2 regions of the Halomonas sp. IOP_14 genome follow, and region 2 is predicted to be linked to the other one. Evidence: predicted binding sites of a transcription regulator. Region 2 holds the regulator's gene; the other holds the start of a gene.

Region 1 (15,648 bases), on a different contig from region 2:
CTGACGTTCACGAGCCTTGGCAGGCGCAAGCAGCCGCTGAAGTCGCTGACATTATCCAACTGCCGGCCTTTTTGGCTCGCCAAACTGATTTGGTGGTCGCCATGGCCAAAACCGGCGCGGTTATCAATATCAAAAAGCCGCAGTTTTTGGCGCCCCATGAAATGCGTCATATCCTCAGCAAGTTCCAGGAAGCGGGTAACGACCAGTTGATGCTCTGCGAGCGCGGCTCAAGCTTTGGTTACAACAATCTGATTGTTGATATGCTGGGCTTTGGTGATATGAAGCAAACCGGCTACCCGGTATTTTTCGATGTGACCCACGCGCTGCAGCGCCCCGGTGGGCGTGCCGATAGTGCTGATGGGCGCCGTGCCCAGGTGGCTGAGTTAGCGCGTGCAGGCGTGGCTGTCGGCCTTGCCGGGCTGTTTTTGGAAGCCCACCCTGACCCAGACAACGCCAAATGCGATGGTCCCTGTGCATTGCCGCTGGATCAATTAGAGCCGTTCTTGACTCAGCTTGCCCAGTTGGATGCGCTGGTCAAAGGGTTTGAGCCGCTAACGATTCGCTAAGCTGTATTTAGCTAATCAGGTCGTTATATTAATAATTTTATCTGACTAACAGGAAAGGATACTGCCATGACCAAAATTGTTGCTATCAGTGCGTTGGAAGTGCTGGATTCCCGTGGTAACCCGACCGTGCAAGCGCACGTCCGCCTAGCCAGCGGTGCTGTCGGCGAAGCCTGTGCCCCCAGCGGTGCCTCAACCGGCTCCCGGGAAGCGTTAGAGCTGCGTGACGGCGATAAGTCGCGCTACCTGGGCAAAGGCGTGCTGAAAGCAGTCGATGCGGTCAATGGCAAAATTCGTGAAGCGCTGATGGGCATGGATGCGCGTGATCAGCGCGGCTTGGACGATGCCATGTTGGCGCTGGACGACACTGAAAACAAAGCGAATCTGGGGGCGAATGCCATCCTAGCCGTTTCGCTGGCGGCGGCTAAAGCAGCTGCTAACGCCAAAGGCGTACCGCTCTACGCCCACATTGCCGAGCTCTACGGTCAACCTGGCCAGTACAGCATGCCGGTGCCGATGATGAACATCATCAACGGCGGCGAGCACGCGGATAACAACGTCGATATCCAGGAATTTATGGTGCAGCCAGTGGGCGCGCCTAACTTCCGTGAAGGGCTGCGCATGGGCGCGGAAATTTTCCACGCGCTGAAGAAAGTGCTCTCCGCGAAAGGGCTCTCTACATCCGTCGGTGACGAGGGCGGCTTTGCGCCTAACCTGGCGTCTAACGCTGATGCGCTAGCGGTGATTAAACAAGCCGTTGCCGATGCTGGCTATGAGCTGGGTAAAGACGTCACGCTGGCGCTGGATTGTGCTTCGTCTGAGTTTTACAAAGACGGTCAGTACAACCTTTCCGGTGAAGGCAAAAGCTACGACGCCCAAGGCTTTACCGATTACCTGGCAGGCCTGTGTGCCGATTACCCGATTGTGTCTATCGAAGACGGCATGGATGAATCGGATTGGGCGGGTTGGAAAGCGCTGACCGATAAGCTGGGCGATAAAGTGCAGCTGGTGGGCGATGACCTATTCGTGACCAATACCAAGATTCTCAAGCGCGGTATCGATGAGCAGATCGGTAACTCTATCCTGATCAAGTTCAACCAGATCGGCTCGCTCTCCGAGACGCTGGACGCGATTAAGATGGCGCAGGATGCTGGCTTTACGGCGGTTATTTCTCACCGCTCCGGTGAAACCGAAGATACCACCATTGCCGATTTGGCGGTGGGTACCTGTGCCGGTCAGATCAAAACGGGCTCACTTTGCCGCTCTGATCGGGTTGCCAAGTACAACCGTTTGCTGGTGATTGAAGCAGAGCTGGGTGATGTGACCTACCCAGGTTTGAAAGCCATTAAAGGGCAGTAAAATGCCAATATCGAGCGAATTTTTAGAGGTGCTTGTAAGAGATGTCTCAAAATTTTGTAAGAGATATCTTACAAATACCGACGAGAATCGCTCGGTTTAGGGTAAGAAATAGCTTACTTTGCCACTAAGTAAAGTTTAAGATATTGTTTAATAAGTAGTTTTTTAAAAAGGGCGAGTCGCAGCGACTCGCCCTTTTGCATTTTGGCTTTGTTGAGAAGCGGCCATGATCTGACACAATATACACAGGACAAGGGGAGGCAAGGACGCTTCAGTCAGGATGCAGCGGGATGTAGGTCAGATGCGCCGGGTGATACAGTGAGGTGAGCCCTGGCAAGGACGTCATCTGAGGAGGTTGATCCAGGGAGTGGTCAGAGGAAGTGCTTGGAGCGGGCGGCCTACGGGTCGCCTTTTTTTGCCCGCAATTTGGCAGCACATTTTTGACGATACACTTTTGAAAACACAAAAAAACCAGCGCTGTTTTTAACAACCAGCGCTGGTTTAAAGAGAATTTTTAAAGAGAGCCTTTAAAAAGAGCTATGTGCTGATTTTTAAACCGTCACAGCGTTTAGCGCTCTAGTTTCTCAAGCTTGCCGGGCTTGCCATCCCACTCTTCGGCGTCCGGCAGCGGGTCTTTTCTTTCGGCGATGTTGGGCCATACTTCGGCCATCTCAGCGTTAATCTCGATAAAGGCCTCCTGTCCATCCGGCAGCTCATCCTCGGAGAATATCGCCTCGGCGGGGCACTCGGGCTCACACAGCGCGCAGTCGATACACTCGTCAGGATGAATGACCAGGAAGTTCGGGCCCTCGTAAAAACAGTCGACCGGGCAGACTTCCACACAGTCGGTGTATTTGCACTGGATGCAGTTCTCGGTAACGACAAACGTCATCTTGCTATCCCTCTTGCAGGGCCGGGTAACTCCCAGCCATGGTCAATCGTGAATGGTTATAAATCAGCCGTTTTTTATAAGCTAAAAGTTTGAACGACATTCTAGAGGTGCGCATACCTGGCGGCAAGCGCCATATGATCCCAGTTGGTAGCAATGCCAGTACAGGTTTCCGCGAAGACGCTACTTTCGACATCTGACCGCCATGGATGGCGGAAATGCCGGAATAGTCGGGAACATTTTCCGGCCCTGTCGAAAGACCCTCGCTTCAACCTGCCCTGGCACCTGAATCTAACTTATCGCCTTTCATGCTATAAGCACCATTAGATCAGGTCTCGCCACTGATACAATAGTGATAGCGCTTCCCGCGGTGTTAAACCATCCATATCGACGTTTTCCAACGCCTCGACCACCGGATGCGGTGCAGCGGCGAACAGATCGTTTTGCTGCGGTGCGGTTCGCGGCGCCTGCGCCGTGTTATCCACATCGCGCTGCTCCAAACTTATCAGCTTCTCGCGGGCACGTTTAATCACATGGTTGGGCACACCCGCTAATTGCGCCACCTGTAAACCATAGCTCTGGCTGGCCGGGCCCGCTTCGATGCGGTGCATAAACACAATGCTGTCGCCATGCTCGGTCGCCGTTAGGTGGATATTGGCCACCCCTTCCATATGCTCAGGCAGCGCCGTCATTTCAAAGTAGTGGGTCGCAAACAGCGTTAGCGCGCGTCCTTTTGCCAAATGTTCAGCGCTTGCCCAGGCGAGCGACAGACCGTCAAAGGTACTGGTGCCGCGGCCAATTTCATCCATCAGGATCAAGCTTTGCTGGGTGGCATTGTGGAGAATGTTGGCGGTTTCAGTCATCTCGACCATAAAGGTAGAGCGCCCGCCGGCCAAGTCATCCGATGAGCCAATGCGGGTGAATATTCGATCCAGCGGGCCGATCTCGGCGGCATCGGCGGGCACAAAACTGCCGCAGTGAGCGAGAAGGGCGATGAGCGCCGTCTGACGCATATAGGTCGATTTACCGCCCATGTTAGGGCCGGTAATAATCAGCATGTGCTGGTCAGGATTGAGCGTCACGTCGTTGGGCACAAAGGGTGTCTCGCTCACCTGCTCGACCACCGGATGTCGTCCCGCGTCAATTTGAATCCCGGTGGTTTCGCTGAGTGTTGGACGCACCCAGTTCAGCGCCTCGGCGCGCTCGGCAAAGGCGCACAGTACGTCCAGTTCCGCCAAGGCTTGCGAGGTGCTCTGCAGCGCGTGAAGGCTTGCGTTGAGATCGCCAAGCAGGCGATCGTAGAGCCATTTTTCACGCGTCAACGCGCGAGATTTAGCGGAGAGTGCCTTATCTTCAAACTCTTTGAGCTCGGGGATAATGAACCGCTCGGCATTTTTAAGTGTCTGGCGGCGAATATAGTCGGCGGGCGCCTGCTGGGCTTGTGAACGCGGTAGCTCAATAAAGTAGCCGTGCACCCGGTTGTAGCCCACTTTGAGATTGGCTAGCCCCGTGCGCTCGCGCTCGCGAAGCTCGAGCTGAATAAGATAGTCGCCCGCGTTTTCGGCCATGCCACGGTGCTCATCGAGCTCTGAATCAAAGCCATCGGCAATCACCCCGCCATCGCGGATCACCACCGGCGGATTTTCTACCAGCGCCCGGCTGAGCATATCGGCCATTTCTGGGTAGGGGCGAATATGCGGGCGCAGGTTATCCAGCGCACTGCCGCTCTCAACCTCGCTAAGCTGTTGCTCCAGTTCCGGAAGCGTTACCAGTGCATCCCGCAGCCGTGCCAAATCGCGCGGGCGGGCGCTATACAGCGCCACCCGGGCCAGAATGCGCTCCACGTCGCCCACCGCGCTCAACGTCTCGCGCAGCGGCATATAGGCGGCATCCAGGCTTAGCAGCGCCACACCCGCATGACGGGCCTGGACAATCTCGCGTTGACGCAGTGGCCGATTAAGCCAGCGTTTGAGTAGCCGTGAACCCATGGCGGTGGTACAGGTATCCAGCACGCTGGCCAGGGTGTTGTCGCTGCTGCCGCCCAGGTTGATATCAATTTCCAGATTACGGCGGCTGGCAGCGTCGATCACCACCGCGTCGTCGCGGTTCTCAACGCTGATGGCGGTCACGTGGGGCAGGCGCGAGCGCTGAGTGTCCCGGGCATAATCGATCAATACCCCGGCAGCAATTAGCGCAGAGGTTAAGTGCGCACAGCCAAAGCCACGTAAATCCTGCACTTCGAACTGGTCGCAGAGGCTACGGGTAGCGCTTTCCAAATCAAACAGCCACTCGCCCTGGCGGCGCAGGCTGCGTTTCTGCGACCAGGCCTCGGGTAGCGTTAAGCTTTCGGGTACCAGCAGCTCGGCCGGGGAGAGACGCGTCAGCTCGGCGAGCATTTCGGCTTCGCTGTCTACTTCCAGTACGTTGAAGCGACCACTGGAGAGCTCCAGCCAGGCAAGGCCCCAGCTCTCTTTTCCGGGTGAAACGGATACCAGCACGTTGTCGCGGCGGGCATCGAGCAGCGCTTCATCGTGGAGCGTGCCGGGGGTGACGATACGCACCACCTGGCGGTCAACGGGCCCTTTGCTGGTCGCGGGGTCGCCAATTTGCTCACAAATAGCCACCGACTCCCCACCGGCGACGAGGCGGGCCAGATAGCCCTCAGCGCTGTGATAGGGGACGCCCGCCATCGGGATAGGCTTGCCGCCTGACTGCCCACGCTGGGTAAGGGTAATATCCAGCAGTGCGGCGGCGCGCTTGGCGTCGTCGAAAAACAGTTCATAAAAATCCCCCATGCGGTAGAACAGCAGTACCTCGGGGTGCTCGCGCTTGATCTTTAAATATTGCGTGATCATGGGCGTGTTAGGGGGAGTGGCCTGTGACATGGGCGTCCTGATTGAGCAATTTCTTTGAGAAAGCTAAACGCAGTATTCTACGCTGAATAGACGACTCACTTGAAGGAGCGACCATAGTGCCCAGCGAAACTAGCCTGAAAAATCTTGATTTAACCCTGTTAGCTCAGCGGCTGGGGCGGCTGTGTAAGCAGTTGAATGTGGAAGTGACCGCCGCTGAGTCATGTACGGGGGGCGGCATTGCCAGCGCCATTACCGAGGTGGCGGGTAGCTCTGCTTACTTTACGACGGGCTATGTGACCTATGCGAATGCTGCTAAAACGCGCTTATTGGGGGTGCCTGAGACCACGCTGGCCGAGCACGGTGCTGTCAGCAAGGAGGTCGTCAAAGCCATGGTGCTGGGCGCCTGTAATGAAAGTGGCGCGGGCTTAGCTGTTGCCGTTAGCGGTGTTGCAGGCCCAGAGGGGGGGAGCGCTGAAAAGCCGGTGGGTACGGTTTGGTTGGCCTGGGGAGATGCTGCTGCCCAGGAAGCTGAATGCTTTCACTTTCCAGGTGACCGTCAGTCGGTGCGAGAGCAGGCCGTGCGTCAGGCCTTGGTTGGGCTGGTGGTGCGCCTGAATGAGCGCGAGAAGGCGAGCAAGACGAACCAGCCGTAAGAAAAAGGCGCATATGCAAAAAGGCTGTTGATAAAATAGATGAGAGAAAGCGCGATCAAGGATTTGTTTACGGCGCAATCTTTGGCATACTACTGGCTAATTATACAGCTTGTTATGAGGAATCTCTGAATGGCTCAGGATGACAACCGCACTAAAGCGCTAAACGCTGCACTCACCCAAATCGACCGTCAGTTCGGCAAGGGCACCGTCATGCGTCTAGGCGACGCACCGCGTGTCGTCATGCCGTCGGTTTCCACCGGTTCATTGGGTCTGGATATCGCCCTCGGCATCGGCGGGCTGCCGTTTGGCCGTGTGTGCGAAATCTTTGGCCCGGAATCGTCGGGTAAAACGACCCTGACCCTTTCGGTGATTGCTCAGGCGCAAAAACAGGGCAAAGTGTGTGCCTTCGTGGATGCCGAGCACGCCCTTGACCCTAGCTACGCAGAAAAGCTAGGCGTCAACCTGGATGATCTACTGATTTCCCAGCCGGACACTGGCGAGCAGGCGCTGGAAATTACCGACATGCTGGTACGCTCCGGCGGTGTTGACGTGATTGTTATCGACTCGGTCGCTGCGTTGACCCCGCGCGCTGAAATCGAAGGCGAAATGGGTGATTCCCACGTTGGCCTACAGGCGCGTTTGATGTCTCAGGCACTGCGTAAAATCACCGGTAATATCAAAAACGCCAATTGCTTGGTGATCTTCATCAACCAGATCCGCATGAAGATCGGCGTCATGTTTGGTAGCCCCGAAACCACCACTGGTGGTAACGCGCTGAAGTTCTATGCCAGCGTGCGTCTGGATATTCGTCGTACCGGCTCGGTGAAAGTGGGTGATGAAGTCACCGGTAACGAAACCCGCGTGAAAGTAGTCAAAAACAAGGTGGCACCGCCATTTCGTCAGGCTGAATTCCAGATTCTTTACGGCAAGGGTATCTACCACGCCGGTGAGGTCATCGACCTGGGCGTGCAGTGCAACCTAGTCGACAAAGCCGGTGCCTGGTACAGCTATAAAGGTAAGAAAATCGGTCAAGGTAAAGCCAATTCAGCGCTGTATCTGGAAGAGCACCCGGAAATTATGCTCGAAATCGAAACGCAGATTCGTGAGCAGCTCTTGGCCAAGCCCGATCCTAAAAAGGAGAAGGAAGATGCGCCTGCCGAAGCAGCGGCAGAATTGGATGCGGGTGATGACGATCTGCTGTAAGACGATACTCACTAAGCTAATGCTAGCTAAGATAAGCTGATGGCATTCACCTCCCAGCGTGATGCTACGCCCCGTGATATCGCCATTGGTTTACTGGCTCGGCGCGAATACTCCCGCGCCGAGCTTGCTCAGCGTCTGAAGAAAAAGTCTTTCGACGATGCCGCTATTGATGAGTGCCTGGACGCCTTGGTTGAACAAGGGCTGCAGTCTGACGCGCGCTTTGCGGCCAGTTTCGTGCGCTCGCGCATACTGCGTGGCCAAGGCGTGATTCGTATTAAAGGCGAGTTGCGCCAGCGCGGCATAGACCAGGAAACCCTTGCCACCGCTTTTGAAGAAGTGGAGGGGGGCGAGCAGGTCGACTGGTTTGAGCTGGCCCGGGAAACCCTGGCGCGGCGTTTTGATAGCCCCGGTGAGACCCCCAAAGAGCGCGCTAGGCGTGAACGTTTTCTCGCTAGTCGCGGCTTCGATTTTGAACAAATTCGCTACGCGCTCTCCTGTCTGTAATACGTTTTCCCCAGCCTATACAATACCCCCTCTTACATTTCTAGTAGCGCTCTAATACGCTTGTTCATCCAGTTGTTTACGTGGCTGTTTGCCTTTCTGCCACTAAGTGCGGCTTTAGTCGTTTGACAACTGCGCTATAATGGCTGCTTTGCGACCCCTGAGGGTAGCGGCAACAGCGCCCTGGGACATCACGCTTTCTTGTTACGGATACCCTATGAAAAGCGCAGAGATTAGACAGGCCTTTCTCACCTTCTTCGAAGAGCAGGGGCATACGATTGTACCCACCAGCTCATTAGTGCCGGGCAACGACCCGACGCTGCTGTTTACCAATGCCGGCATGGTGCCGTTTAAAGATGTGTTTCTAGGCCGCGATCCGCGCCCTTACGTGCGCGCCACCTCTGCGCAGCGCTGCGTTCGCGCGGGCGGTAAGCATAATGATTTAGACAACGTCGGCTATACCGCACGCCACCACACCTTCTTTGAGATGCTGGGTAACTTTAGCTTTGGCGACTACTTCAAGCGCGACGCCATTCGCTTTGCCTGGGTGTTTTTAACCGAAACGCTGGGACTTCCCAAAGACAAGCTGTGGGTAACGGTACACATCAGCGATGACGAAGCTGAGCGCATCTGGAAAGATGAGATTGGCATCGACCCTGAGCGCTTCTCCAAGCTGGATGAAGATAACTTCTGGCAGATGGGCGACACCGGCCCCTGCGGCCCCAGTTCGGAAATCTTCTTTGATCACGGCCCTGAGGTTTGGGGTGGCCCGCCGGGCAGCCCGGAAGAGGATGGCGATCGCTATATCGAAATCTGGAACCTGGTGTTCATGCAGTTTGATCGCGATGCCCAGGGCACGCTCAACCCGCTGCCCAAGCCCTCCATCGATACCGGTATGGGGCTGGAGCGTGTCGCCGCTGTCATGCAGGGCGTCCACTCCAACTATGAGATCGACCTGTTCCAGAACCTGCTGCAAGCCGCTGCGAAAGCGACCGGGCACCCTGATACCGCTACGCCTTCGTTGCGCGTAATTGCCGACCATATCCGTTCCTGTGCCTTCCTGATTGCTGATGGCGTGCTGCCTTCCAACGAAGGGCGCGGCTATGTCCTGCGTCGGATCATTCGCCGTGCAATTCGTCACGGCCACAAGCTGGGCGCGGTTGAGCCGTTCTTCCACAAGCTGGTGGAGGCGCTGGATGCGGAGATGGGCGATGCTTATCCGGAACTGCGTGAAGCGAGCGATCAAATTGCCCGTGTACTGCTGAAAGAAGAAGAGCAGTTCGCACGCACCCTGGATCACGGTATGGGGCTCTTGAATGCGGCACTGGCCGAGTTGGATGGCAAGGTGCTGCCGGGTGAGACGGTGTTTAAGCTTTATGATACCTACGGCTTTCCCTTCGACCTTACCGCCGACGTCTGTCGTGAGCGTGGCGTTAGCCTGGACGAAGATGGCTTTCAGCAGGCGTTAGAGGCCCAGCGTGAACGCGCACGGGCGGCCAGCCAATTTGGTGCCGACTACACCGCCTCCATCGAGTTGGAGGGCGAAACTGCCTTTACCGGCTACGACCGCTTGGAAGATCAGGCCAAGGTAACCGCGCTGGTCGACAGCGAGGGCAATCCACTGGCAGCGCTGGAAGCGGGGCAGAAGGGTGTCGTGGTACTAGACCGCACGCCGTTTTACGGCGAGTCAGGCGGCCAGGTGGGCGATACCGGCTACCTGTATGTCGACGGCGGCCGTTTCCAGGTAACTGATACCCAAAAGCAGAGCGGTCATCATCTTCACCAGGGCATGATGGTAGAAGGCTCGCTAAGCGTTGGCGCAAGCGTGCGTGGTGAAGTGGATGCCAGCCTGCGCACAGCCACCATTCGCAATCACTCAGCCACCCACCTGCTGCATAAAGCGCTGCGCATGGTGCTGGGTGATCACGTACAGCAGAAAGGCTCGCTGGTGAACGCCGAGCGCCTGCGCTTCGACTTTAGCCACTTCGAGCCGATGACCGCTGAGCAACTGGCGGAAGTCGAACGGCTGGTCAACGAACAGATTCTGGCTAATGCGCCGACCAAGATCGAGCAGATGAGCCTGGATCAAGCCAAGGCCAAGGGCGCAGCAGCGCTGTTTGAGGCCAAATACGCCGAGAACGTGCGCGTGCTGACCATTGGGGCCGATGACTTCTCGATCGAGTTATGCGGTGGTACCCACGTGGCACGCAGCGGTGATATTGGCTGCTGCCATGTGATGAGCGAAGTGGGCATTGCTTCTGGCGTGCGCCGCATCGAAGCGATCACCGGCGAAAATGCGCTGGCCCACTTTCGCGAGCAGGAAGCCCGCCTCGAGCGCTTGGGTGAGCGCTTGAAGACCAAGCCTGAACAGGTCGAAGCGCGGGTAGAATCACTGGTTGAGCGCAACCGTAGCCTGGAAAAAGAGCTTGAGCAGCTCAAGGCCAAACTAGCCAGTGCAGCGGGTAGCGATATGCTCAGCCAGGTGCAGGAGGTCAATGGCGTGAAGCTGCTGGCGACGCAGCTGAATGGCGTATCAGGCAAAGATTTACGCGGCATCCTTGACCAGCTTAAGAACAAGCTAAGCTCTGGAGTGATTATCCTCGGCGTTGCCGACCAGGCGGCGGGCAAAGTGAGTTTGATCGCTGGGGTCACCCAGGATCTGACCGGCCGAGTGAAAGCCGGCGAGCTGGTGAACCATGTTGCCTCCCAGGTAGGAGGGAAGGGCGGTGGCCGCCCCGACATGGCCCAAGCGGGAGGTAGTCAACCCGACGCCCTGCCGGATGCGTTGAAGAGCGTACCAGCATGGTTGGAAAACGTTCTTAGCTAAACCTCTGGGCCGGTGGCATTATTGTCACCGGCCTTATTATTTATTTAAAACTTGTGACACTTTCACCCTCCATTCCCGAACGCATAGGAAAAACGGCATATGGCACTATACGTACAGAAGTTCGGCGGCACTTCGGTGGGCTCTGTCGAGCGTATCAAGGCCGTAGCGGAAAAGGTTAAGGGCTTCCGCGATCAAGGCCATCAGGTAGTGGTCGTGGTCTCCGCCATGAGTGGCGAAACCAACCGCCTGACGGACATGGCACAGGCGCTTAACGACGATCCCGCACCGCGCGAGATGGATATGCTGCTGTCGACCGGCGAGCAGGTAACTATTTCACTGCTCGCTATGGCGCTGCAGCAAATCGGTGTGCCAGCCACTTCGCACACAGGCGCCCAGGTAGGTATTCATACCGATAGTGCCTATACCAAGGCGCGTATCCAGCGCATTGAAACCGAAGACCTCAAGGCCGATCTGGACGCTGGTCAGGTAGTGGTTGTGGCCGGGTTCCAAGGGGTCGATGAAGACGGCAATATCACCACCCTGGGCCGTGGTGGTTCTGACACCACAGGGGTGGCGCTAGCCGCCGCGCTAGGCGCCGATGAGTGCCAGATTTACACCGATGTTGACGGGGTATACACCACCGATCCCCGCGTCTGCTCCAAAGCCCAGCGCTTAACGAGCATTACCGTGGAAGAGATGCTGGAACTGGCCAGTCTCGGCTCTAAAGTGCTGCAGATCCGCGCGGTAGAGTTTGCCGGAAAGTACAACGTACCCCTGCGGGTGCTGTCGAGCTTTGAAGACGGCCCCGGTACCCTAATTGTTGCAGAAGCCGACCAAGACGAGGACGCTATGGAAGAACCACTGATCTCCGGTATCGCTTTCACCAAAAATGAAGCAAAATTAACCCTGCTGAATACACCGGACGTGCCGGGTGTGGCGTCACGCATTCTAGGCCCCATTGCCGATGCCAATATCGAAGTGGACATGATCGTGCAGAACGTGGCGCCGGCCGGAGACTATACCGACTTTACCTTTACGGTTGCTAAGGGCGATTACAAAGCCACTAAGAAGCTGCTTGAAGAGACGGTGATTCCTGATTTGGGCGGCGGTGAGCTGCGTGGCGACGACAATATTGCTAAGGTCTCTTTAGTGGGTGTCGGTATGCGTTCTCACGCCGGTGTGGCGTCGAAAATGTTCCGTGTGCTAGCCGACGAAAACGTCAATATCCGTATGGTCTCCACCTCTGAGATTAAAATCTCGGTCGTGATTGATGAGAAGCATATGGAGCTTGCTGTTAATGCATTACACAAAGCTTTTGGTTTAGATAAGGCAGATATCGAATCTGAATAACATTAATACCTTAAACCTTCTACGCTGAAGGGGTACTTACTGCCGTGTGGTGGTGAGCTTTCTTTCAACGGGAGGTATAAGGTGTCATGGAGCCGGAGTCATTGGTGACAGGGAACACTATGTCGCATAATGGCATGGTGTTGCCTCCGGCTGACATATCCCGTTGCATAAAACGTCTGAAAAGGAGATCAGCCATGCTCATCCTAACTCGCCGTGTTGGCGAAACGCTGATGATCGGTGATGAAATCACCGTCACCGTGCTAGGTGTGAAAGGCAATCAAGTACGTATCGGCGTAAATGCGCCTAAAGATGTGGCAGTTCACCGTGAAGAGATTTACCAGCGTATTCAGCGTGAACGAAACAGTGAAAATGAAGTGGAATAAGCCTTGCGAGCTCGCATGATGAAACGATGCTTAAAGCGTAAGCTTATATGTAAGATATGGCCGGTGCGAAAAAAATCCGTAGAAGACTAGACACAAGAAGACTAAATCGGTAATATTCGCGCCGTGCCGTTGAGGAGAGGTGGCCGAGTGGCTGAAGGCGCTCCCCTGCTAAGGGAGTATAGGGTTTATAGCCCTATCGAGGGTTCGAATCCCTCTCTCTCCGCCAATCGCATGGCCAGTAAGTGCTTTTACTTTGTTAAAAAGTGCATGGTCACAAGGTATGCGCCCGTAGCTCAGCTGGATAGAGTACCTGACTACGAATCAGGGGGTCGGAGGTTCGAATCCTCCCGGGCGCGCCACCTTTTTATGCTGACTGCATTTATGGTTAATCGTATTTGAGATTAGCTGTATTTAAAGTTAGTTGTACCAGAGGCTAATTGCATTAATCAGTATTTGTAATAGTCTTGGTCGCAGTAAAAGTAAACGTTAGTAAAACGTTACGCGCCCGTAGCTCAGCTGGATAGAGTACCTGACTACGAATCAGGGGGTCGGAGGTTCGAATCCTCCCGGGCGCGCCAGATTCCAAAACCCGCTCTCTTATTGAGAGCGGGTTTTCTGTTTCCAGTCTGACCGCCAGTTTCTAGCCTGACCGGAAGTCGCTCGCGCCCCGGTCTTGCGATCGTTTGTAGCGCCCCCGCTTTGCGGTAGGGCGCTTTTTTTTGCCTGTTAAAGGGGTGGTGCGAAAGAAGGGCTAAGCCATTGCAGCTTGCTGTTCGTCGACAACAAGGCTGTCGAGCAGTTGGTCTAACTCGGTGATGCGCTTTACGCGCTGAAAATTCTGTTCAGCTTCACTGCTGCCTTGGCGCATTTGGGCAAGCCACTGCTTTACCAGAGAGACCACGACGCGGTCGGGTAGCTTTTGACGCTGTAGAGCGGCGTATTCTTTGAGCACGTTGGCGCGCATCGCCCAGCTACTCTCAGGTAGCCGCTCGCCGGTTTGCAGCCAGTGGCGAATGCGTGGCGCCAGCCAAGGATCGGCCAGGGCGCTCCGTCCCAGCATCACGTCGCGACACCCTGACAGGGTGCGGGCTTTCCAGTAATCTTCCAGTGTCCAGATATCGCCGTTGGCGACCACGGGGATGCTCACTTGGCGGCGAATTTTGCCGATCCACTCCCAGTGTGCCGGTGGGCGGTAGCCCTCGTCTCGGGTGCGTGCATGAACGACCAGCTGTGCTGCTCCGCCCGCTTCGGTGGCTTGGGCGCAGGCCACCGCTAAACGGCGATTAGCGAAGCCCAGGCGAATCTTGGCGGTTACCGGGATTTCCCCCTCTAAAGCGTCGTGAACGGCTTTAACCGCCTTATAGACGCGATCAGGCTGGCGTAACAGCGAGGCGCCGCCATCGTGCCGGTTAACCAGTTTGGCAGGGCAGCCGAAATTAAGATCGACGCTCACCGCGCCCAGGCTAAGCGCCTGGCGCGCGTTAGCCGCCAGGGCGACTGGGTCAGAGCCCAGTAACTGTAAATGCACGGGAATGCCGCTTGGTGTGGCCACAGGCGGTTGCGCAAGCTCGGGGCAGTGTTTATAAAACACTCTTGGCGGCAGGCGCGCATCGACCACACGTACAAACTCGGTGACCGTCCAGTCGAACCCGGCATGCCGGGTCAGCAGATCACGAGTCAGGGCGTCGATTACCCCTTCCATCGGGGCTAGGCCGATTCTGCCGTTTTGTAGTAAATTAACAACCATGACTTCCACTATCGCGCCATTGCATTCTATTCTGAGTGTGGCAGGTTAGTGCATTCCCCTTACTGCGCCAAGCGCCTTTCACCGTATTGGCGTCATGATGTGCGTAAAAATGGTACTTGAGCTGTGCTTCAAGACACCGGGCTTCAAGGAGATCGCTTTATGCAGGATCTAGAACTATTGCAAGAAGGGCTGGCGTTGATGGCGCTCGGTATGGGCGTAGTGTTTGTTTTTCTTACTGTTTTGGTCATTAGCGTTACGCTGATGTCGAAGCTTGTTGGGCGTTTTCAGCCCGCCCCTGTGGCTGTTAATACGGGCAATAAATCGTCGCCATCTTCGGGTTCCTCTGCGCAAAATGACGAGGTCATGGCGGTGATCAGTGCTGCAGTGCATCGTTATCGCTCAAGCCGGCGTCGTTAACTTTCTCGATTTTTTTCATTTTGGCCCTCTTGTGGCTATTTTTTTGTTATTTTTACTACAAACTTACAACTCTCTACTGTGAGCCATGACAATGAACGAAATAAAACGCCCTCTAGGCATTACTGATGTCGTGCTGCGCGATGCCCATCAATCGCTATTCGCTACACGTATGCGGCTGGACGATATGCTGCCGATCGCCGAAAAACTGGATCGCGTTGGCTATTGGTCGCTGGAAACCTGGGGTGGGGCCACTTATGACGCCTGTATCCGCTATTTGGGCGAAGATCCGTGGGAGCGCATTCGTGCATTAAAAGAGGCTATGCCCAATACGCCTCAGGCCATGTTGCTACGTGGTCAGAACCTGCTGGGCTACCGCCACTACGCCGATGACGTTGTCGATAAGTTTGTCGAGCGGGCGAAAACCAACGGCGTTGATGTCTTCCGTGTTTTCGATGCCATGAATGACCCGCGCAATTTAGAGCGCGCCATTCAGGCGGTGCGTAACGTCGAAGGTCACGCCCAGGGCACCATCTCTTACACCGTGAGCCCGGTACATACCCTGGATAGCTGGGTTGATCTCGCCAAAACCATTGCTGGCTTAGGCGCAGATTCATTGGCTATCAAGGATATGGCGGGGCTACTGACGCCCTATACGGCCTTCGATCTGGTCACCCGGCTCAAGAAAGAGCTATCGATTCCGGTGCACCTGCACTGCCACGCCACCACCGGCCTCTCTACCTCAACCATTTTGAAGGCAGTGGAAGCAGGCATTGATAACGTCGATACCTCGATCTCGTCCATGTCGATGACCTACGGTCACAGCCCCACCGAGTCAGTGGTGGCAATGCTGAAAGACACCGGCCGCGATACCGGTCTGGATCTTGAACTGCTGGAAGATATTGCC
Region 2 (15,648 bases):
AATCATCAGGCCCAGGGTGCGCTCCTGAATCGACTCTACTTTTGCTTGTAAAATGCTGACATCGACCCCGCACTCTCGAGCAAGGCGGGAAATCAGCGGCGTCGAGACTGCATCGCCAGAGAAGGTTAGGCGTACCACAGGGTGGGTGTTTTCGCCTGGGGCATCAAGGAGTCTCTCAATCAGCTCTTTGGGCGGTGTTAGCTGGAGGAAGTCGTTAAGAAACTCACGACCAAGCTGGGTACGCGGAGCGGTAAAGAAGTCGCCGACTTCAGCGTCTTCCACCAGTTCGCCGTCCGAGATCAAACTCACCCGGTGGCAAATCGATTTGACCACTTCCATCTCGTGGGTGATCAGCAGGATGGTAATGCCCAGTTGGTGGTTAATATCGCGCAGCAGTTCCAGTATTGAACTGGTGGTTTGTGGGTCTAGCGCAGAGGTTGCCTCATCACAGAGCAACACCTGCGGCTTGCTGGCTAGCGCCCGGGCGATCGCCACACGCTGTTTTTGACCGCCGGAAAGCTGAGCAGGGTACTGGTTGGCCTTATCTGCCAGGCCTACCATCTCCAGGAGCGGAATAACGCGATCGCGGACGGTGTGGCGTTTTTGCCCCATTAGTTCTAGAGGCAGGGCAACGTTGTCGAACACCGTGCGTGTGGTCAATAGATTAAAGTGTTGAAAAATCATGCCAATACGGTGACGCGCACGATTAAGCGCGGCGTTACTCAGCTGGGTCATTTCCTGACCATCGACCGTGACGCTGCCGCTCGTGGGGCGCTCTAAGAGATTAACGCAGCGAATTAGCGTTGATTTACCTGCGCCGGAGAGGCCGATGACGCCGTGAATAGTGCCTTTGGGCACACTGAGAGTGGCATTTTTGAGTGCATGGACGGCATTTGCGCCGCTGCCCTTGTTGTTACTGAAATAGGTTTTACTGACGTTGCTAAGTTCAATCATAGCGTCTGCCTTAACGGTAGGCCGAAGACGGAGTGCGGGATGCGAGCTGGGGGAGGGCCAGTATCGAATAGAAAATAAAAAAGGCCACCCCAATGGGTGGCCATCAACGCTGGACACACCCGTTTAGCTGCACTTCACTCAATCAGTAGGCTAAATACTAAGCCATAGACTAGGTGGACGCCCGCAATCTGGGTACAAATCGGCGTCATTACATTTGCGGCAAAATTTTAGAGATAGGTCGCTGCCTTGTCAATTTTATCCATCTGATTTTATGTTGTAAGTCGCCGAGTCAGCATTATTTTCTGATTTTTATAAATATTTAAGTTTTTAGTTCTGTGCGTGCGTTTTTAAAGATGTGCAGCTGGATGAAGTTACCTTGAGTTGAAAGCAGCCATAGAAAAGTCAATGGCGTAGAATGGCGGGATCAAGAAACCCTCAAGGCAGAATGCACGGCGGTGAGGGAGCAGTAGGAAGCTTGCGCCATTCATTGAGCGCTTTTGCTACTTGCTCTTTACGACTTATTTGAATTACACGGCTTTTTTATTAGATGAGGAGAAAGCGCCTTATGTTTACTGGCATTGTGCAAGGGGTAGCCAGGGTTGTGGCGGTACGCGAGCTGGATGATTTTCGCGTGCATGTGTTGGAAATGCCCCCCGCGATGCGCGAAGGGCTTGAGGTCGGAGCGTCTGTTGCTCATAACGGCGTTTGCTTGACGGTAACGGCCATAGAGGGGGATAGCGTTAGTTTTGATTTGATGCGTGAAACGCTGCGATTGACTAATCTTGGTGCAATCACCCCTGGGCAATGCGTCAATATAGAGCGCGCGGCGCGCTTTGGTGATGAGATAGGCGGACACTCCATGTCAGGCCACATCATTTCCATGGCAGAAGTGGTGGCCATCGAAGAGGCGCCCAACAACCGTCGGCTATGGTTTTCGCTGCCGGAACGACTGCGCCGATTCGTGTTTGAAAAGGGCTATATCGGGGTGGACGGTATTAGTTTGACCATTGGGGATGTACGCCCCACTGAAAGTGGGGATGTGGAGTTCAGCGTCAATTTAATTCCTGAGACACTTTCGCGTACCACGCTTCAAGATCGAGCCCCCGGGGATCAGGTCAATATTGAAATTGACCCGCAAACCCAGGTGATCGTTGAAACCGTTGAGCGAGTGCTTTCTCAAAAAAGCGGCGTTTAGTAAGTGACGCGGCAATGGCAATAATCAGCTTTTTTGGTTAATGGGTTGACCGATCGGTTAGTTCATGGCCTAAAGATTGCTAGACATTAGGCGGCGGGCGATTTCCGCCAACATTGGTCGCTACGCTGAGGCGCTCGCATCACAGCGAGCGTTTCGGTAGTATGTGCGGCTTTTCTCAGCACCAGAACGCATACTCATGCGGCGTTAGCGCTAAGGATAAAAAGATTCATGAAACTTCTGGATAACTATTTCAAGCTCTCCGAGCACAAAACCAACGTGAAGACAGAAGTTATCGCCGGGATCACCACCTTCCTGACGATGGCCTATATCATCTTTGTCAACCCGAGCATTTTGTCTGAAGCGGGGATGGACTACGGCGCAGTGTTCGTCGCCACTTGCCTAGCGGCAGCGATTGGCTGTTTCGTCATGGGGATGTGGGCTAACTACCCGATAGCTCAGGCGCCAGGCATGGGTTTGAATGCCTTTTTCACCTACGGCGTGGTGCTGGGGATGGGCTATACCTGGGAAGCTGCGCTGGGGGCGGTGTTCTTCTCAGGTCTAACGTTCTTCTTGTTGAGTATTTTTAAAATTCGCGAGTGGATCATTAACTCCATTCCTATGACGTTACGGTTGGGGATCGCCGCTGGTATTGGCCTTTTCCTGGCAATGATAGCGCTTAAGAACGCCGGTATCGTGGTTGCCAACCCCGCGACCTTTGTTTCCTTAGGTGATCTTTCCCAACCCGCGGCTATTTATGCGCTGCTGGGCTTCTTTGTGATTACCGCGCTCTCTTACTTGCGAGTGACTGGTGCCGTCATGATCGGGATTTTGGGGATTACTATTGTTGCAATGGTGCTCGGCCATAATGAGTATGGGGGCCTGATGTCGATGCCACCCTCTATTGCACCTACCTTTATGGCGATGGATTTGATGGGCGCGCTGGATGTGGCGATGCTTAGCGTGATCTTTGCCTTCCTGTTTGTGGATCTATTTGATACCTCCGGCACCCTGGTAGGCGTTGCTCACCGCGGCAAGCTGTTGGACAAGGATGGCAAGTTACCGCGCATTGGTCGCGCCATGATGGCCGACAGCACCGCGTCAATGGCGGGTGCCGCCTTGGGTACTTCCACCACCACAAGCTACATTGAATCGACGGCGGGTATCGCTTCGGGTGGCCGTACTGGGTTAACGGCGGTAGTGGTTGGTGTTCTGTTCCTGATCAGCCTGTTCTTCGCTCCGCTGGCGGGTTCTATTCCGGCCTACGCTACCGCAGGTGCGCTGCTGTATGTGGCGGTATTGATGGCAGGAAGTTTGGCTCACGCGAACTGGGAAGACCCCACCGACGCCGCGCCGGTACTGATTGCCGCCCTGGCGATGCCGCTGACGTTCTCGATTGCCGAAGGTATTGCGCTTGGCTTTATTAGCTATGTAGCGATCAAGGCGTTGTCGGGCCGTTTTGCCGACCTGAATCCGGCGGTGATTATTTTGGCGTTGCTGTTTGCGACAAGATACCTTTTCTTGGTTTGATTGATCATTACCACTTTTTATTACTCAATGAGAGACGCGATGAGCATCTACGGCGACTACATTAAGTCCGTCATTCGCACGGTTCCCGATTGGCCTGAACAGGGCGTGAACTTTCGCGACATCACCCCGTTGCTGCAAAATAGCGCGGCCTTTCGCAAGCTGATCGATAGCTTCGTTCACCGCTATCAGGAAATGAACCTGGATGCCATCGCGGCCATTGATGCGCGTGGCTTTATTATTGGTGCGCCGCTCGCTTATGAGTTGGGTTGCAGCTTTGTACCGGTGCGTAAGAAGGGCAAGCTGCCTTTCAAGACCATCAGCGAGACTTATAAGCTGGAGTACGGACATTCAGAAGTGGAGCTGCACTCCGATGCGTTCCAGAAAGATGACCGTATCCTGCTGATGGATGACCTCATCGCCACCGGCGGCACCATGCTGGCCGCGGCCAACCTCATTCAGCGCAGCGGTGGTCAGGTGGTTGAGACCGCCACCATTATTGATCTGCCTGAGCTGGGCGGATCGCAGAAAATTCGCGATGCTGGTTTCAGTGTATTCGCAGTTTGTTCTTTCAACGAAGACGAGTAATGCCCCATGAGCAGCGATCGCTACCACCAACACTTCACTGTCTCCTGGGATCAGTTGCACCGTGATGTGCGCACCCTATGCCATCAAATGATCGAGCGTGATTTTAAAGGCATCGTAGCGATTACCCGCGGCGGTTTAATTCCCGCCGCGCTGATTGCTCGGGAGCTTAATATCCGGCTGATCGATACCGTGTGTATTAAAAGCTACGACCATATGGATCAGGGCGGTCTGGATATCATGAAGGGCGTCGATCATGACGGTGAAGGTTGGTTGCTGGTCGATGACTTGGTGGATACTGGCAAAACAGCGCGGGCAGTACGTAAAATGCTGCCTAAAGCTCACTTTGTGACTATCTATGCCAAGCCGGATGGTCGTCCCTTGGTGGATCAATACCTGACCGAAGTTGCCCAGCAGTGCTGGATTCAGTTCCCCTGGGATATGGGTGTTGCATACGTTGAGCCGCTTGTTGATCAAATGAAGAGGTAATAATGGCCAATCCACTTCCCGACGATTGGAGTCAGTGGCTGGGTAATGAGTTTCAGGCTGACTATATGCTGGCGCTAAAAGATTTTTTGGCGCAGCAAAAAGCTGCGAAGAAGATCATATATCCCCACTCAACGCAGTGGTTTCGTGCCTTTGAACTGACCCCGTTGAACGAAGTGAAGGTGGTTATTTTAGGCCAGGATCCCTATCACGGGCCCAATCAGGCTCACGGTTTATGCTTTTCCGTGCAGCCCGGCGTACCCGTGCCACCGTCGCTGGTCAATATCTACAAGGAGTTGGCCACTGATGTTGGTTTTACCCCCGTGCGCCACGGCCATCTGGAAGCATGGGCCAAGCAGGGCGTGTTGTTGTTAAACACTTCGCTGACTGTGGAGCAGGGCAATGCGGCATCTCATCGCGGTAAGGGATGGGAGCCCTTCACTGACCGCGCGATTGAAACCGTCAGCCAGCACGCGCCGCCGTGTGTGTTTCTGCTGTGGGGCAGTCATGCGCGCCAGAAGAAGGCGTTAATCGACCAAAGGCGCCATTTAATACTGGAAGCCCCGCACCCATCACCGCTCTCTGCGCATCGGGGCTTTTTTGGTACCCGGCATTTTTCCCAAGCCAATCAATTTCTTCAGGCGCAAGGGCGAGCACCTATCGAATGGCAATTGCCTGAAACCCCTTAACCTCGTAAGTGGTTGCGGGTAGAATACGCGCAATTTTGTGCCTAGCTGATGCAACCTTGGTTGCCATTCTGAATCCCCTGCAGTGAGGAAGTCCCATGAGTGTTTACGCCATTAACCATCCGCTTGTACAACATAAGCTGGGTCTGATGCGCGAAGTTGACCTGAGCACTAAGAGCTTTCGTGAACTGGCAGGTGAAGTCGCCAAGCTGCTGACCTATGAAGCAACTAAAGGTCTTGAGCTGGAAGATCATGAAATCCAGGGATGGAACGGTGAGCCGATTGCAACGCGCCGATTAAAAGGTAAAAAAGTCACCGTCGTACCGATTCTGCGTGCCGGGCTCGGCATGCTGGAAGGCGTAACGGATCTAATCCCGAGTGCGCGGGTAAGCGTTGTAGGTCTTTATCGCGATGAAGAGACGCTACAGCCGGTGCCTTACTTTGCCAAGTTTGCCAACGATATCGAAGAGCGCATGGCGATCGTGATAGACCCCATGCTGGCTACCGGCGGTTCGATGGTAGCAACACTGGATATGCTGCGTGAGCGTGGCTGTGAGCATATGAAGGTGATCGTTCTCGTTGCCGCCCCTGAAGGTATCAAGCGGGTGCAGGACGCTTACCCCGATATCGAAATTTACACCGCCTCAATCGATGACCGCCTCGATGAAAATGGCTACATCGTCCCCGGACTAGGTGACGCTGGCGACAAGATTTTCGGAACGCGCTAAGCATCGTTATTGACATTGCCCCTTACGCCCAGCGTCAGGGGCATTTTTTTGTATACCTGCTATCAAATCAATAATCACTAGGAATTCACTTATGCGTGAAGCTGCCAGTCAGGCTGAGTCGTGGCCAAAAGTCATTTTAACCGGCGCACAAATGCTATTTGTGGCGTTTGGCGCCTTGGTGTTAGTACCGCTTTTGACAGGACTCGACCCAAGCGTTGCGCTGTTCACGGCTGGGGTGGGAACCTTGGTATTTCATGGGGTCACCAAGCAGAGCGTGCCGGTGTTTTTAGCCTCATCGTTTGCCTTTATAGCGCCTATTCAAGGCTCTGTGGCGAGCTTTGGGGTTTCGGCGACCATGGGTGGGCTAATGGCGGCGGGACTGGTTTATGTGGCGATTTCCCAGGCTGTGCGCTTAAAAGGCACTGCCTGGCTGCATCGCTTGCTGCCCGCTGTGGTGGTGGGGCCGGTGATTATGGTGATTGGCCTGGCGCTGGCGCCGGTGGCGGTTAGCATGGCGACCGGTGAAACCAGTGACAATATCGGCTATGGCGCGGCGATTTTCTTATCAATGACCAGCTTGCTAGTCACGCTTGTGTTGGCCGTTTTTGGTCGCGGGCTACTTCGCCTAGTGCCGATTATGGGGGGCATTATCACCGGCTATTTTTTAGCGTTGCTGATGGGGGTAGTCGACTTTACGCCAGTGCATGAGGCGGCTTGGTTATCGATACCCAGCTTTACCGCACCCAGTTTTCACTGGGCTGCCATTCTGTTTATGATTCCGGTCGCGATTGCCCCAGCGGTAGAACACATTGGTGATATGGTGGCCATTGGTTCGGTGACCCGCAAAAACTACCTGGAAAAGCCTGGCCTGCATCGAACTCTGTTAGGCGATGGGCTGGCGACCAGCGTAGCAGCGCTGTTCGGCGGGCCGCCGAATACTACTTACTCGGAAGTCACCGGGGCGGTAACGCTTACTCGGGCATTTAATCCCAAGTACATGATTGTTGCCGCGATTATTGCCATTGTGCTGGCGTTTGTGTCCAAGCTTGGCGCGTTGCTGCAGACCATTCCTGGCCCGGTAATGGGCGGTATAATGACGCTGTTGTTTGGCTCCATTGCGGTGGTCGGTATGAACACACTGGTACGTGCAGGACAGTCGCTGACGGCGCCGCGCAACTTGGTCGTGGTTTCGCTGATACTGGTGTTCGGGATTGGCGGCATGCAGTTTGGTGGAGGCCAGTTTACGCTGCAGGGCGTTAGCCTAGCCGCTTTGGTGGGTATTGCGTTGAACTGGCTATTACCCCGTGAGCAAGAGGGCGAGTAGAGTCATCCTCTATAACGCTGTGTGAATCGTTAGAATGGTAGCGTGAGTGATCATCAGGAGTTTCGGCAGCATGGAAAACGAACTAACCGCACCTTTTCCCATACTGGGGATTGCTGCCTGGAGCGGTACCGGAAAAACGACGCTGCTAGAGAAGCTGTTGCCACGATTAGGGGAGTATGGCTTGAGCGTCGCTGTCATCAAGCATGCGCACCACTCGTTTGATGTCGACCAGCCCGGCAAGGATAGCTATAAGCTGCGTAGCGCAGGTGCCGCACCGATACTGGTGGCTTCCCGTCAGCGCTTTGCGCTTATGCAGGAAACCCCTGACCAGGAAGAGCCTGATTTAGCCCAGCTAATTGCCATGATGGCGCCGCACGATCCCGATTTGGTGATTGTCGAAGGCTTCAAGGCTTGGCCGATTCCCAAGCTGGTGCTATACCGCGATGGGATTGGCGATGCGGCTATTTTAACCGGCCGATGGGTTGAGGCAGTCGCGCTCAGTGCGCCACCGCCTATCGACCTGGCGGCTTCGGTGGCTCAGTTAGATCTAGACGATAGCGAAGCGGTTGCACAATGGGTAGTGACCTGGTTAAGCGCTAAAAACGATACGATGTCTTCAAAAAATATGTCTTCAAAACAGCAATGGTGACAACATGCATCTGACCCACCTTAACACCCGTGGCGAAGCCAATATGGTGGACGTCGGCGATAAGCTGGAAACCCGCCGCGAAGCAGTCGCCTCCGGGCGCATTATAATGCAGCCTGAAACGCTGAAATTGCTTAGCGATGGTGAACTGCCCAAGGGTGATGTGCTGGCCACCGCGCGTATCGCTGGTATTCAGGCGGCCAAACGTACTCATGAGCTGATTCCTCTCTGTCACTCACTGGCGCTCTCCAAGGTTTCTGTTGAGTTCGATATTGATGTGGCCGAATCCTGCGTTCATGTGACCTCGCTGTGTCGCTTGAATGGACGCACTGGGGTCGAAATGGAAGCTCTTACCGCTGTTTCGGTAGCCTGTTTGACGCTTTACGATATGTGCAAAGCGGTCGATAAAGGTATGCGTATCGAGGCTATACAACTCGACAGCAAGCAAGGTGGTCAGCGTGGCGACTACCAGCGTATGAGCACCCAGGCGCCGATTGTTACCGGTGACGGCGTAGCCGGAGAAGTCAGCTTGGGCGAGCGCTGCCCTTCACCCTGCGTGCGGGTTAAGTTTTTAGCCGAACTGCGCGAGCGGGTAGGCGAAAGTGAGACCGTCGTGAGTCTCGATCAACTGGCTAGCCGCGACATTAGTGGATTAAAAGCCGCGCTGGCCGAGCAGGATAGTCGCTTTAAACAACTCACCGACCAGCGTACGCTGTGTGCGATTAATCAGGTCATGGCCAATGACGAGGCGTTAGTGACCGATGATGACGAAGTGGCGTTTTTCCCGCCAGTAACAGGGGGGTGAGGGTGGATAATAAGCTGGATATTAAAGTAACGATTCAAGCAGCCCCGTTTCCAATGGACTACGGCTATGACGATGCCTTGGCGGGGCGTAGTGATATTGGCGCGGTGGTGTGTTTTACCGGCTTAGTGCGTGATTTTAATGAAACGCCGGACGTCACAGGGTTAACGCTGGAACACTATCCGGGAATGACCGAGCGTACGCTGACGGAGATTGGTGAACAGGCTTGGCAGCGCTGGTCGCTCCAAGCGGTGCGGATTATTCATCGTGTCGGTTACCTGGGGCCAGGCGATCCGATTGTGCGCGTACTCGTGGCCAGCGCACACCGGCGTGAGGCGTTCGAAGCCTGCGATTTTATTATGGATTATCTGAAAACCCAGGCGCCTTTCTGGAAGAAAGAGCACTCTGCCCAGGGCGAGTATTGGGTCAAAGAGCGTCACTCTGATCAACAAGATGCAGCGCGCTGGGAGTGAGACTGCCGCGTTGCTGCGCTTTTTTTCACAATAATGCGCAGCTCTAACGATTGGCGGCGTTGTCCAGGGGGATAGTCTCTGGCATTTCGGCGGCCATAATCTGTAGATGTACATCGGGCAGGTGCTGCATATGCTCCGCCAGCCACTGCACCATGCGAGGCTGTAATGCTTGGCGCAAGTCGGCAAGCGTCTCTGCTGCAATCTCCTCAAGCTGATCATCCAGCCAATCATTAAAGCTATCTTCATCCAGCGGGCTGGCCCCCGAGGCATCCAGCATCAAACGGCCAATACGCGCCCATCCAGTGTCAGTGGCCGTCACCGGCAGCGCTAAGTATAAGCTGCCGCGACGGGCCTTGTTGGCGTCGTGCACCTCAAGGCCAGGGTGGGGCACCACGCTGTTTTGACTGACTATGCAGGGCGGCTGCGGATAGCGCGACTCACAGCGCAGCCCGTGACTGTCAAAGCAAATTAGATCGCCGTTCACCGGCGTCAATGGAGCGCTAATGCCTAGCTGTTTGGCAATAGTCTGATGAGCCTGTTGGTGGCGGGCTTCGCCATGCACCGGTATGAGATGTTTTGGCCTGACCCACTGATACAGCTTGATCAGTTCATCCTGAGCGGGGTGCCCGGTAGCGTGCAGTTCAGGGTGGTTGAACTCGTCGTAGAGGTTGACACCTAAGTGCGCCAAACGCTTTTTAAGCTGTTCAATGGGGCGCTCATTGCCAGGAATGGCTTTAGCCGAAAAAATAACGTTATCGCCCGGCTGAAGATCCACAAAAGGGTGGCGACCCTGGGCGAGGCGCTGTAGCGCAGCTCGGGGCTCACCCTGGCTACCGGTGGCGATAATCACCACTTCATCCGGGGGAAGATAGCCTAAGTCATGATTGGGCACCAAAGGCGGTAAATCATCCATATAGCCGAGCCCCCGGGCAACGCTGACCATGCGCTCCATTGAACGGCCCATCAAGCTAATGCGTCGGCCACACTTCTGAGCGGCGCGCCCTATCGCTAACACCCGGGCAAGGTTACTGGCAAAGCAGGAGACCACCACCCGGCCCTGGCAGTTGCTGAGGGTTTTTGTCAGGGCGCGGGCGACGTCCCCCTCGCTGCCGGAGTGCCCGGGCATGGGGGCGTTAGTGGAATCGCCCACTACCAAGTCAACCGGGGCAAGCGCCTTGAAGAGGGCTGCACTGATCGGCGTGCCGATAATCGGTTCAGGGTCGAGTTTCCAGTCGCCGGTATGTAAAACGCGATAGCCACCGGCCATCATTATTAGCGCACAGCTTTCGGGAATGGAGTGGGTTAAAAGTAAATAGCGCAGCGTGAATGGCCCGCTCTCTAGGGCCTCGCCAGGTTCAATGACATGGATAGCCGCACCGCTAAGCTGATGCTCGGCAAATTTTAGCCGCAACAGGCCTGCCGCCAGCGGGGTGGCGTAAATGGGGCAGTTCCACATCGGCCATAGCCAGGCTGCGGCACCAATGTGGTCTTCGTGACCATGGGTGATAAATAGCGCTTTGGGCACGATCCCTAGTGCTTTCGGCGTATCAAGATTGGGTACCTGCAGCGGCGAGTTGGGAAGATCCTGGCGGATCATCATGCCGCAGTCCACGGCTATCCAGTGATCGTCATAGCCGTATAGCGTTAGATTCATTCCAATCTCACCGCATCCCCCCAGCGGCAAAATGCGCAGCGGTGGACGACGACGGGGACGAATTTGAACGCGTGGTGAATGCATCTGTTATGAAAAACCTAAAAAGTAGTGTCTTAACTATACGGGAAGGCAGGGGCAGCTAACAATCATCCACGGCCTTCCGATACACTATGCGACCTAAGCCGCTGGTTTGTCATAATTAACTTAGCAATAGGTCAAGAGTAGCTCACATGTCTCATTATTATCGTTTAGTAGTTTCCTGTCCTGACCGGGTGGGTATTGTTGCACGGGTATCGAGCTTTATTGCCCAGCAGGGCGGCTCCATTACCGAAGCTAGCCAGCACTCCGATTTAGAAACCGGCTGCTTTTTTATGCGCTACGAAATTCTGGCGGATTCGGTAGGTATGTCGGCGGAAGCGCTGAGCGCGGCATTTGAACCGATAGCCAGCGAATTCAATATGCAGTGGTCGCTGGTGGATACCCAGCAGCGTAGGCGCGTCGTGCTGATGGTGTCGCGGGAGTCACATTGCTTGGTAGATCTACTTTACCGCTGGCAGGCGGGGGAACTGGATTGCGACATTGTCGGGGTTATCTCCAACCATGATGATATGCGTTCGCTGACGGAGTGGTACGGTATTCCTTATCACCATGTACCGGTCGACCCCGACGATAAGCAAGCATCGTTTGCCAAGGTTCAGGCCGAAATCGACAGTGCCCGCGCCGACTGCGTGGTGCTGGCGCGCTATATGCAAATACTGCCCCCTGAGCTGTGCGCGCGCTATGCGGGGCGAGTGATCAATATTCACCACAGCTTTTTGCCCTCTTTTGCCGGGGCTAAGCCCTACCACCAGGCCTACCAGCGGGGGGTTAAGCTGATTGGCGCTACCTGCCACTATGTGACCGAGGAACTCGACGCAGGCCCCATCATCGAACAGGATATCCATCGCGTTAGCCACTGTCATACGCCTACTGATCTAGTCCGCTTTGGTCGTGATGTGGAGAAAGCCGTGCTCGCTCGCGGTTTGCGTTGGCACTTAGAGGATCGTGTGTTGGTGCATGGCAACAAGACAGTGGTATTTAGCTAAGTACTCTATAATGCCCGCCCATCAACCTGAGAGGCCGCCATGTCATTTGCGCAAAGTGTATTAGCGCCCTGGGCGCTGCTGCTCACCTGGCTACTCTCGTTAGCAGTGATCGCATGGGCGCTTTGGGGGCGGCCCTGGCAGGTGTTGATAGCGGATTCAGCGCTTCAGCACCGCTGGCTGGGTGCTACGCTGGCGGTGATGCTGATGTGGCAGCTTCGTGCCCAGGCTGTTGATTGGCTAACGCTACACCTTGTTTTTACAGTATTGATGACACTCGTTTTTAAAGCGCCATTAGCGCTGATTAGCAACGTGCTGATCAACATTGCCATGGTGGTGATTGGCCGCAATGAGTGGATGTTGCTGGGGGCAAATGTGCTGGTTACCGGGATCGTCCCGGCGGCCGTTATTGGCACGGTATGGCGGCTGGTAGATCGCCGCCTGCCGGATAACTTGATGGTATTTCTGTTTGCCTGCGGCTTTTTTGGCGCGGCGCTGGCAACGCTGGGAGGAGGCTTGGCGGCGGTAGTGCTGATTATCGTCGCGGGTACAGACCCTGAGGCGATCTATCTCGCCCAGGAGTATGCGCGTTTTTTACCACTGCTAATGCCTTCAGAGGCATTTATTACTGGCATGCTGCTGAGCATCCTGCTGGTCTATCACCCAAACTGGGTGGCCACCTTCAATGACCACCGCTATATCGACCTGCAGTAGCGGATTTATTAGCCGAGTGCCTGGCCGTTGCCACCACGAATTACGCCGACTCCAACGCCTTCAATATCGAGCGCTTGAGAGCGCAGGTCGATTTCAATGGGCGCAAAATCAGGGTTCTCTGCAAACAGCGTCACTTGATGCCCCTGGCGTTTGAAGCGTTTAACCGTTACTTCATCGTCCAGGCGGGCAACCACGATCTGGCCATCGCGAACCCGGTCAGTGCGATGAACCGCCAGTAAATCACCTTCCAAAATGCCAATATCCTTCATGGAAAGGCCGCGTACGCGCAGCAGATAGTCAGCTTTGGGAGTGAAGTACTCGGCCGGTAGCGGGCAGTAGCGATCAATATGTTCGGCGGCCAAAATGGGGCTGCCGGCAGCTACTTCCCCGATCACAGGCAGGCCAGTGGGTGGGGCTTCCACGTTGGTTGTGGGTAAGGCGGGGACTGCGCTATCCAGGACTTCTTGAGGTTCCTGGTTGGGCAGGCGGATGCCGCGAGAGGTGTTGCGGATAATGCGAATAACGCCTTTGCGTTCCAGCGCGCGCAGGTGCTCTTCAGCCGCATTGGGTGAGCGGAAGCCAAGTGCTTTGGCAATCTCGGCGCGGGTAGGAGGGTAGCCAAATTCGCCCATGGTCTTAACGATAAAATCAAACACGTGCTGTTGGCGAGCGGTTAGCGGACGCGACATACCAGACTCCATAAATAGTGAATAGACAGTAACAAGTTAAATGTCGACTTAATCAATAAGTGTTTAAGTATACAGTATGTTCCTCTGTCCAGTATATGGCTTGTCAGTGCCTATTGCCGATGTCTATGCAATTTTTCTAATCGTTTGAAACTAAGTTTCTGCTTATTTAATACGTCACATTTTGTCAATAAATCAAGCGTTGAGCCCGCCTACGTTATGGCATAGTATTTTGCTATGTTTTAAACACCTGTTTCCCTGGAGAGCGACATGGCTCAATCTGATACGGTGACCCGTATACTCGACACCGCCGAGGTGCTGTTTGCAGAGCGGGGTTTTGCTGAAACTTCGCTGCGCAACATCACTAGCAAAGCGCGGGTTAACTTAGCCGCTGTTAATTACCATTTTGGTTCCAAAAAAGCCTTGATTCAGGCCGTTTTTGCCCGCTACCTGGATCCGTTTAGTCAGCGCTTTCATACTGCGCTAGATGAGCTCGAGGGCCAACACGCCGGGCGCGTTATCCCGCTGGAAACACTGCTCGAGACCATGGCAACTACCGTTCTCGCGGTGCCCGCCGAGCGCAATAGTTTGAAAGTGTTTATGCGCCTGCTGGGTCTTGCCTACAGTCAAGCACAGGGACATCTAAGACGTTATATCCAGGAAGAGTATGGCGATGTGTTTACACGCTTCACCGAGCTTGTGCGCAAAGCAACGCCGGATCTGCCTGACGCCGAGCGTTTTTGGCGGCTACACTTTGTGCTCGGCACGGTAATCTTTACCCTGTCTGGCCTTGATGCGCTACGCGATATCGCGGAGAAGGATTACCACGAGCAGGTCTCTGTGCGTGATTTGGTCAGGCGATTGCTCCCGGTAGTGGTGGCTGCTATGAATGCGCCGTTACCCATAGCCCTTGACGGTGCCAAGCCAGAAGAAGGAAAACATGCGAACTCCTACGCTAGCTGAGCTACCTCCAACGGAACATATCTGGCTGGAGATTGATACTACCGAACAGTTGCTGCGCTGTTGGCGAGGGCCAAAAGTGCTCCATGAGTGTTCTATTTCATCCGGTGCTGCCGGAAGCGGGGAGCGCAATGGCAGTGGTAAAACCCCCCGCGGGTGGCACTATGTGCGCGCGGCCATTGGCGGAGATATGCCCGAAAATGCGGTGTTTCGAGGTCGCCGCTGGACGGGCGAGACATTTTCGCCCGAACTCGCCGAAGAGCATCCAGAGCGTGACTGGATTCTGACCCGCATACTGTGGCTGTGTGGCTTGGAAAAGGGCGTGAACCGCGGTGGTCAGGTTGACTCGCAACGGCGCTATATTTACCTGCACGGGACGCCGCCTGACGAGCCCATGGGCGTTGCTGCGTCCCACGGCTGTATTCGTTTACGCAATCCTGATCTGCTCTATATCTTTTCGTTAGCGTTGCCGGGTACCCCTGTTTGGTTGCACGGTGGCCGCCAGTCCTTTGATTGATCAGATTTTGACACCGCTAGACGATCGTCTAGAATCATCGCCCCTTTTCATGGACCTATCACGATGACTCAACCGTTAGGCCCGGTCATGCTTGACCTTGAAGGCCCAAAATTGACGGCTGCAGAAAAACGCTTGCTTCTAGAACCGACGGTAGGGGGCGTAATTTTGTTTGCCCGCAACGTTGAAAATGGCTATCAGGTTCGCAAGCTCTGCAGCGATATTCGCCGTGTGCGTGCTGATTTACTGCTTGCCGTGGATCAAGAAGGCGGTCGCGTTCAGCGCATAAAAGAGGGGTTAACACGCCTGCCTGCCATGGCGCGTATCGGCGAGTGTTACCGCGCTGCCCAGGGAGAGGGGCTGGCGTTAGCTAAAGATGCCGGCTGGTTGTTAGGGATGGAGATGGCTGCCTGCGGTCTGGATCTGAGCTTCGCCCCGGTACTTGATGTGGAGAGCGGTCTATCCAGCGTTATTGGTGATCGTAGTTTCAGCAGTGACCCACAGCACGTAGCCCAGCTGGGCAATGCATTTATTCAGGGGCTTCACGATGCCGGTATGGCCGCTGTGGGTAAGCACTTTCCCGGCCACGGTGGTGTCGCGGCGGACTCACACGTTGCATTGCCGATAGACGATCG

What was found. The regulator LexA, encoded in region 2, represses DNA repair genes until DNA is damaged. The targets are predictions, from matches to a motif close to TACTGTNTANNTANACAGTA.
Region 1: recA (recombinase RecA) is a predicted target of LexA. The motif match lies at 6,407-6,426, and genes of this name have one in related genera.

Annotation. Positions count from the first base shown of each region.
Region 1 covers NZ_JAINWD010000017.1:50,446-66,093, reverse strand. Annotated here, with positions in the region: gene kdsA (3-deoxy-8-phosphooctulonate synthase) at 1-566, shown strand, start outside; gene eno (phosphopyruvate hydratase) at 633-1,922, shown strand; gene fdxA (ferredoxin FdxA) at 2,488-2,811, opposite strand; gene mutS (DNA mismatch repair protein MutS) at 3,132-5,693, opposite strand; gene K7H09_RS13465 (CinA family protein) at 5,777-6,316, shown strand; gene recA (recombinase RecA) at 6,446-7,519, shown strand; gene K7H09_RS13455 (regulatory protein RecX) at 7,559-8,023, shown strand; gene alaS (alanine--tRNA ligase) at 8,238-10,847, shown strand; gene K7H09_RS13445 (aspartate kinase) at 10,947-12,197, shown strand; gene csrA (carbon storage regulator CsrA) at 12,392-12,580, shown strand; tRNA gene K7H09_RS13435 (tRNA-Ser) at 12,714-12,806, shown strand; tRNA gene K7H09_RS13430 (tRNA-Arg) at 12,863-12,939, shown strand; tRNA gene K7H09_RS13425 (tRNA-Arg) at 13,082-13,158, shown strand; gene K7H09_RS13420 (tRNA dihydrouridine synthase) at 13,332-14,327, opposite strand; gene K7H09_RS13415 (OadG family protein) at 14,487-14,744, shown strand; gene oadA (sodium-extruding oxaloacetate decarboxylase subunit alpha) at 14,836-15,648, shown strand, end outside.
Region 2 covers NZ_JAINWD010000015.1:37,967-53,614, reverse strand. Annotated here, with positions in the region: gene K7H09_RS12855 (methionine ABC transporter ATP-binding protein) at 1-954, opposite strand, end outside; gene K7H09_RS12850 (riboflavin synthase subunit alpha) at 1,520-2,149, shown strand; gene K7H09_RS12845 (NCS2 family permease) at 2,378-3,676, shown strand; gene K7H09_RS12840 (adenine phosphoribosyltransferase) at 3,716-4,261, shown strand; gene gpt (xanthine phosphoribosyltransferase) at 4,268-4,747, shown strand; gene ung (uracil-DNA glycosylase) at 4,750-5,433, shown strand; gene upp (uracil phosphoribosyltransferase) at 5,529-6,158, shown strand; gene K7H09_RS12820 (uracil-xanthine permease family protein) at 6,250-7,482, shown strand; gene mobB (molybdopterin-guanine dinucleotide biosynthesis protein B) at 7,553-8,131, shown strand; gene moaC (cyclic pyranopterin monophosphate synthase MoaC) at 8,136-8,933, shown strand; gene moaE (molybdopterin synthase catalytic subunit MoaE) at 8,936-9,403, shown strand; gene K7H09_RS12800 (ribonuclease J) at 9,447-11,057, opposite strand; gene purU (formyltetrahydrofolate deformylase) at 11,288-12,142, shown strand; gene K7H09_RS12790 (energy-coupling factor ABC transporter permease) at 12,182-12,853, shown strand; gene lexA (transcriptional repressor LexA) at 12,862-13,542, opposite strand; gene K7H09_RS12780 (TetR/AcrR family transcriptional regulator) at 13,810-14,502, shown strand; gene K7H09_RS12775 (L,D-transpeptidase) at 14,480-15,016, shown strand; gene nagZ (beta-N-acetylhexosaminidase) at 15,080-15,648, shown strand, end outside.